Regions from separate parts of the Paenibacillus sp. MT124 genome, predicted to be linked through region 1. Evidence: a T-box and tRNA genes for the amino acid it is inferred to sense, from the RefSeq annotation. Region 1 holds a T-box; the other holds one or more tRNA genes.
The links. A T-box is a leader RNA that pairs with one kind of tRNA and senses whether it is charged. The one in region 1 lies ahead of tyrS (tyrosine--tRNA ligase), so its partner is inferred to be a tRNA-Tyr.
Positions count from the first base shown of each region.

Region 2: it encodes a tRNA-Tyr, which carries the amino acid that the T-box ahead of tyrS (tyrosine--tRNA ligase) is inferred to sense. The anticodon was not compared.

Region 1 is NZ_CM179500.1:4,021,702-4,024,765, forward strand. It holds gene AC3RCI_RS18055 (hypothetical protein) at 1-136, shown strand, start outside; gene AC3RCI_RS18060 (YxcD family protein) at 142-420, shown strand; gene tyrS (tyrosine--tRNA ligase) at 579-1,838, opposite strand; T-box leader at 1,958-2,180, opposite strand; gene AC3RCI_RS18070 (DMP19 family protein) at 2,281-2,727, opposite strand; gene AC3RCI_RS18075 (Imm63 family immunity protein) at 2,720-3,064, opposite strand, start outside.
Region 2 is NZ_CM179500.1:5,489,214-5,492,277, reverse strand. It holds rRNA gene AC3RCI_RS24865 (23S ribosomal RNA) at 1-642, shown strand, start outside; tRNA gene AC3RCI_RS24860 (tRNA-Asn) at 710-785, shown strand; tRNA gene AC3RCI_RS24855 (tRNA-Ser) at 789-880, shown strand; tRNA gene AC3RCI_RS24850 (tRNA-Glu) at 887-958, shown strand; tRNA gene AC3RCI_RS24845 (tRNA-Val) at 1,145-1,220, shown strand; tRNA gene AC3RCI_RS24840 (tRNA-Met) at 1,238-1,311, shown strand; tRNA gene AC3RCI_RS24835 (tRNA-Asp) at 1,339-1,416, shown strand; tRNA gene AC3RCI_RS24830 (tRNA-Phe) at 1,510-1,585, shown strand; tRNA gene AC3RCI_RS24825 (tRNA-Thr) at 1,606-1,681, shown strand; tRNA gene AC3RCI_RS24820 (tRNA-Tyr) at 1,686-1,771, shown strand; tRNA gene AC3RCI_RS24815 (tRNA-Trp) at 1,778-1,851, shown strand; tRNA gene AC3RCI_RS24810 (tRNA-His) at 1,881-1,953, shown strand; tRNA gene AC3RCI_RS24805 (tRNA-Gln) at 1,967-2,041, shown strand; tRNA gene AC3RCI_RS24800 (tRNA-Gly) at 2,046-2,120, shown strand; tRNA gene AC3RCI_RS24795 (tRNA-Cys) at 2,128-2,201, shown strand; tRNA gene AC3RCI_RS24790 (tRNA-Leu) at 2,236-2,314, shown strand; gene AC3RCI_RS24785 (class I SAM-dependent methyltransferase) at 2,569-3,064, shown strand, end outside.

The DNA.
Region 1 (3,064 bases):
AATTATGCTGATCGTGATGCTGGCAATGGCACTCTTCAGAGCGATCACGAATCGCCGTAAACCGGCTGCAGATGGTCGTTATGACCGCCGCAACGATCGTGATGATGATGACCGCAACAGAAACGGACGGTACTAATCGTTATGGTTCTAAGCATGGATGAGATTGTTAATGCAATCTGTCTTCACATGGCTGAACGCAAAGGTGTGCGCCCGACCGATGTCAATGTTGAACTGAGCTGGGAAGAAGATACGGGATACTCCGCTGAAGTCTGGATTCAAGGCCGTAGTCAATACTTGGTTGAATCCAACATGATAGAAGCGATCCTGCGCTACTTGCATAGCGAATACAACATCCGGGCTTACCGTGAAAACGTCAGGCTTGATCTGGACGAAGAGATTACAGCCATTGTGAATCAATAATCAGATCAATTATTTGCGGATGAATTGTTAAAGGGCCGTCTCCCTAATGTCATTGACATTAGTGGAGACGGCCCTTTTGTTTACCTTAAGAGTTATGAATATCCTGGGAATTTAAACTAACGTTGTTCTTCCCTAGATATTCATGATACGGTACGTTCCTACTTCAATTTCACAAGGCTGTAGTTCTTCTTGCCTTTACGAATAATGATGAACTTGCCACCAATCGCATGCTCCGCAGACACTGTGAATTCCAGCTCTGTAATCTTCTCTCCGTTCATAGAAATCGCACCTTTGGTGACATCCTCACGGGCTTGGCGTTTCGATGGCTCAAGGCCCAGATCCACCAGCCAGTCCACGATGTTTTTGGCTTCGCCGTCAGTTTCAAATGTCGGCATTTCCTTGAAGCCCTGCTCGATCTCATCGGCTGTCAGGGAGCGAATATCTCCACTGAAGAGTGCTGCGGTAATACGTTTAGCTTGCTCCAGCATCTCTTCGCCGTGAACGAATTTTGTCATTTCTTCGGCGAGTGCCTTCTGCGCTTCACGTTTGTGCGGCTCAGTCTCTACCTTTTCAGCCAAAGCTTCAATCTCCTCTTTGCTCAGGAAGGTGAAGTATTTCAGGTATTTGATGACATCGCGATCATCCGTGTTCGCCCAGAACTGGTAGAATTCGAATGGTGTCGTTTTGTCCGGATCCAACCAGATTGCACCGCCCGCGGTTTTACCGAATTTTGTACCATCGGCTTTGAGCATCAGAGGGATCGTCAAACCGTATGCTCTTGCTTCAGATCCTTCTTTTTTGCGGATCAGATCCAGACCGCTCGTGATGTTGCCCCATTGATCCGAACCACCGATTTGCAGCTGCACATCCTCGTTTTGGAACAGGTGATGGTAATCCAGAGACTGCAGGATCTGGTAGGAAAACTCGGTGAACGAGATTCCGCCTTCCAATCTGCTTGCCACGACATCTTTAGCCAGCATCGTGTTAAGATTGAAGTTTTTCCCGTAATCACGCAAAAACTCGATGACGTTAATTTGATGGGTCCAGTCGTAGTTGTTTACCATGCGAACCTGGTTGTCGCCTTCGGTTACAAACAATTTTTTCATCTGTGCTGTCAGCTTATTGACGTTCTCTTGGACCTGTTCCAGTGTTTGCAGCGAACGCTCGGATTGACGTCCACTTGGGTCACCAATTGTACCCGTTGCCCCCCCAATCAGGATTACCGGACGATGTCCCGCTAGTTGAAAACGTTTCAGCATCATGAACGGAATCAGGTGACCGATGTGCATACTGTCTCCAGTAGGGTCAACCCCACAGTACAAGGATATCGACTTGGTTTCGGTCAGCTCACGCAGCCCCTCCGCATCCGTCTGTTGGTTTATGGCGTCACGCCATTCAAGTTCATCAATAATATTCAACCCAAACAACCCCTTTCTCTTCTAATGGTTCTTCAGTCATGGACTACGTTAATGGTTAAAAATACAGATCTGAGCAGCTTTTTTGGACACAAAAAAATCGTCTCCTTGTCTTCACTAGACATAGGGACGATTATCATAACCGTGGTACCACCCAACTTGCATGAACAGATGCTTACGCATCATCCACACCGCTTTTGGCAATATATCGTTTGCCCATTCCGCTTGGCATTACCCAAGTACTCCAGAGTGTAATTCGCAGCCCTTGTATGTATCAGGTTCCATCAACCCCTGACTTTCTGTAACAGGGACAAAGCCGCTACTGCGCTCCATCAACGTAATTCATGTATTAGATTATAGCCAGTATAGCCGAACGTTCAACCCATTGCAAGAGCCTGTATTTAATCTGCTCACCGTACAGCAAAAGAGACTCTGATCTTTTATACTATGCCTCTATATTCAGCTTCCTATGATAATGCGTGTATGCCTTCTCCGCAATTTGATCCTCGTTATCCCACAATCGCTGATCCAGAGTATCCAACCTTAGTTCCTCTTCTGTCGTGAGTAAACGGGGAATGTCCCATAATGCTGTAAGCCGTTCATCATCCGCTAAATGCTCTATCAAGTTATACTGCTCTTGAATATTGCCCAGCACCTGGTTCGCACCAATCGTATGTAATGCCCGCAAAACATGAAGATATGCTTCTTCTCCCCAATTGCAGAAAAATTGAATGAACCCACCGTTATATACGTCTACTTCCAACAGCCATAGGGCTGCAATCTCCTGTTCCTCGGATGTGAATCCCGACCATCCCTGTTCTTGTTTGTTCTTTTTGTCTACAAACTTCAACGCATAATCATACCATACATCATTAATATCTTGATTAGTCATGCCCTTCATCCCTTCCCCTAGGCTGCATGCTCTCCAGTTCATGGCGTTTACCGGTTTGATGCCAGTGCAAATAGGGTTCTCCCAATTGCTGAAAAGCGTTCGTTACGTTGCGATCCATTTCCTGTATCACTTCGCTTGTGTATTTCAAATGAGTATTGATATTATCAACATCATATTTTTTCAACATCTCCACATGCACCGTGGTAAAAATAATATCCTCCAGCAGCCAGTAGATAACCATCTCGGTCTGCTTCAACTTTTTCTCCAACATGGGCATTCCACGTTCATAGATGGTGACGATATAGTTTCCACTTTCCATTTCAACATAAGGCACACC
Region 2 (3,064 bases), 1.5 Mb from region 1:
GGGGCGGTCGCCTCCTAAAGAGTAACGGAGGCGCCCAAAGGTTCCCTCAGAATGGTTGGAAATCATTCGAAGAGTGCAAAGGCATAAGGGAGCTTGACTGCGAGACCTACAAGTCGAGCAGGGACGAAAGTCGGGCTTAGTGATCCGGTGGTACCGCATGGAAGGGCCATCGCTCAACGGATAAAAGCTACCCTGGGGATAACAGGCTTATCTCCCCCAAGAGTCCACATCGACGGGGAGGTTTGGCACCTCGATGTCGGCTCATCGCATCCTGGGGCTGAAGTAGGTCCCAAGGGTTGGGCTGTTCGCCCATTAAAGCGGTACGCGAGCTGGGTTCAGAACGTCGTGAGACAGTTCGGTCCCTATCTGTCGTGGGCGTAGGAAATTTGAGAGGAGCTGTCCTTAGTACGAGAGGACCGGGATGGACGTACCGCTGGTGTACCAGTTGTTCCGCCAGGAGCACCGCTGGGTAGCTATGTACGGACGGGATAAGCGCTGAAAGCATCTAAGCGTGAAGCCCCCCTCAAGATGAGATTTCCCAGTATGTAAGACCCCTTGAAGACGACGAGGTAGATAGGCTGGGGGTGGAAGTGCAGTAATGCATGGAGCTGACCAGTACTAATCGGTCGAGGGCTTATCCAAATATGCAGGTTTTAGTCGCAAATTTCGTTTCGGATCTAGTTTTCAGAGAATGATCTCTGAGTAATATTCCCTGATAGCTCAGTTGGTAGAGCACTCGACTGTTAATCGAGTTGTCACAGGTTCGAGTCCTGTTCGGGGAGCCATATGGAGAGGTGTCCGAGTTGGCCGAAGGAGCACGATTGGAAATCGTGTAGGCGCCACAAGCGTCTCGAGGGTTCGAATCCCTCTCTCTCCGCCATAGTAGGGCCCGTTGGTCAAGGGGTTAAGACACCTCCCTTTCACGGAGGTAACAGGGGTTCGAATCCCCTACGGGTCATAGCTTTACTTCTAAAGCATCAAGGGGATGAGAATCCCAAAGGTTCGTCGGAGGATAATCATCGTTAGCAACTGCTACGCAGTCTCGAACGAGGTGAGAGTATCCCCTACGGGTCACTAATTTCACCTCAAAAAAAGAGGTTGATTTTAACAACAGTTTTATGTTAAGATCATAAATGTGTTGTTCGGAGGCTTAGCTCAGCTGGGAGAGCATCTGCCTTACAAGCAGAGGGTCGGGGGTTCGAGCCCCTCAGCCTCCACCATATAACTTTTATAACGACGCGGGGTGGAGCAGCCCGGTAGCTCGTCGGGCTCATAACCCGAAGGCCGCAGGTTCAAATCCTGCCCCCGCAATTATACTTTCTTTGCAGAAAGTGATCTGGAACCGTGGTGTAGTTGGCCTAACATGCCTGCCTGTCACGCAGGAGATCGCGGGTTCGAATCCCGTCGGTTCCGCCATTTTTACCCTACATGAGGAATCTGTTCACTAAATCTGTTATATGGCACCGACGCCCTGGATAAAGTGCAACGTTCATGATTAGACTTTATTATGGCTCGGTAGCTCAGTCGGTAGAGCAGAGGACTGAAAATCCTCGTGTCGGCGGTTCGATTCCGTCCCGAGCCACCATTATCACTACAACTTAATACGCCGGTGTAGCTCAACTGGTAGAGCAACTGACTTGTAATCAGTAGGTTGGGGGTTCAAGTCCTCTCGCCGGCACCACTATGGAGGATTAGCGAAGTGGCCAAACGCATCAGACTGTAAATCTGCTCCCTTACGGGTTCGGTGGTTCGAATCCATCATCCTCCACCAGTTTTTAGGGGCATAGTTTAAAGGTAGAACAACGGTCTCCAAAACCGTTGGTGTGGGTTCAATTCCTGCTGCCCCTGCCAATTAACTTTTTTAAGTAATAACGCATATGGCGATCGTGGCGAAGTGGTTAACGCACCGGTTTGTGGATCCGGCATTCGGGGGTTCAATTCCCCTCGATCGCCCCTTTGTTTTTATTGGGGATTAGCCAAGCGGTAAGGCAACGGACTTTGACTCCGTCATGCATAGGTTCAAATCCTATATCCCCAGCCATTTTGCGGACGTGGCTCAGCGGTAGAGCATCGCCTTGCCAAGGCGAGGGTCGCGGGTTCGATTCCCGTCGTCCGCTCCAAAAATATGGCGCCATAGCCAAGTGGTAAGGCACAGCTCTGCAAAAGCTTTATCCCCAGTTCGAATCTGGGTGGCGCCTCCAGTATATTTACTAAAAATATACTACAACATGATATGCCGGCGTGGCGGAATGGCAGACGCGCTCGACTCAAAATCGAGTGGGAAACCGTGGAGGTTCGAGTCCTCTCGCCGGTATAACGTATAACCCTGTGGATTGCTTAGACAATTCACAGGGTTATTTTTATTACTTTAGTTCTCGCAATTGATGAATAGTCAATATATGAGGTTGACGTATAAATAAATTAAATATATTGTAGATAAATAAAGTCTGCGATATGAATCCATTGTGATATTGGCTAAACAGTGTTGAGATACTTTTGTTGGTTTAAAAAGAGAAGATCCTTTCTGGTGAACTTTCAATTTTATTACATAGAACGGAGTGAAACGAAATGCTTGAGCAAAAAGTGTCTGAGGAGAACAATTCAGTTAATTATTCGGAACTATTATTTGATCTATCGATCTGGGAAGAGGCTTGGAAGCAGCGGCAGAGGAATCCAAGATATAAGAAAAAGAGTGCGCCATTCGAAACGGAAGAAGCATTCGAACGCTGGGCACGAGACTATCATTATCAATCCTTCACAGAAGAAGGTAAGAAGCGTTCCGAGCGTATCATGAGCTGGATTGAGAATCAAGGCGTGGACTTTAGTGAGTTATCCATTTTGGACATTGGAGCGGCTTCAGGCATCTTTACTATTCCTTTTGCAGAAAAGGGGGCAACTGTCACTGCAGTCGAACCTTCTGAACTGCTTGTTTCTTTGATGAAAGAGACAATCCCGAATACATTAGAATCTAAAATCGAGATTGTCTCTGAACGGTTTGAAGAAATATCGATTCAGGAGAAAGGTTGGGAACAGAAATATGATTTTGCCTTTGCTTCCATGTGCC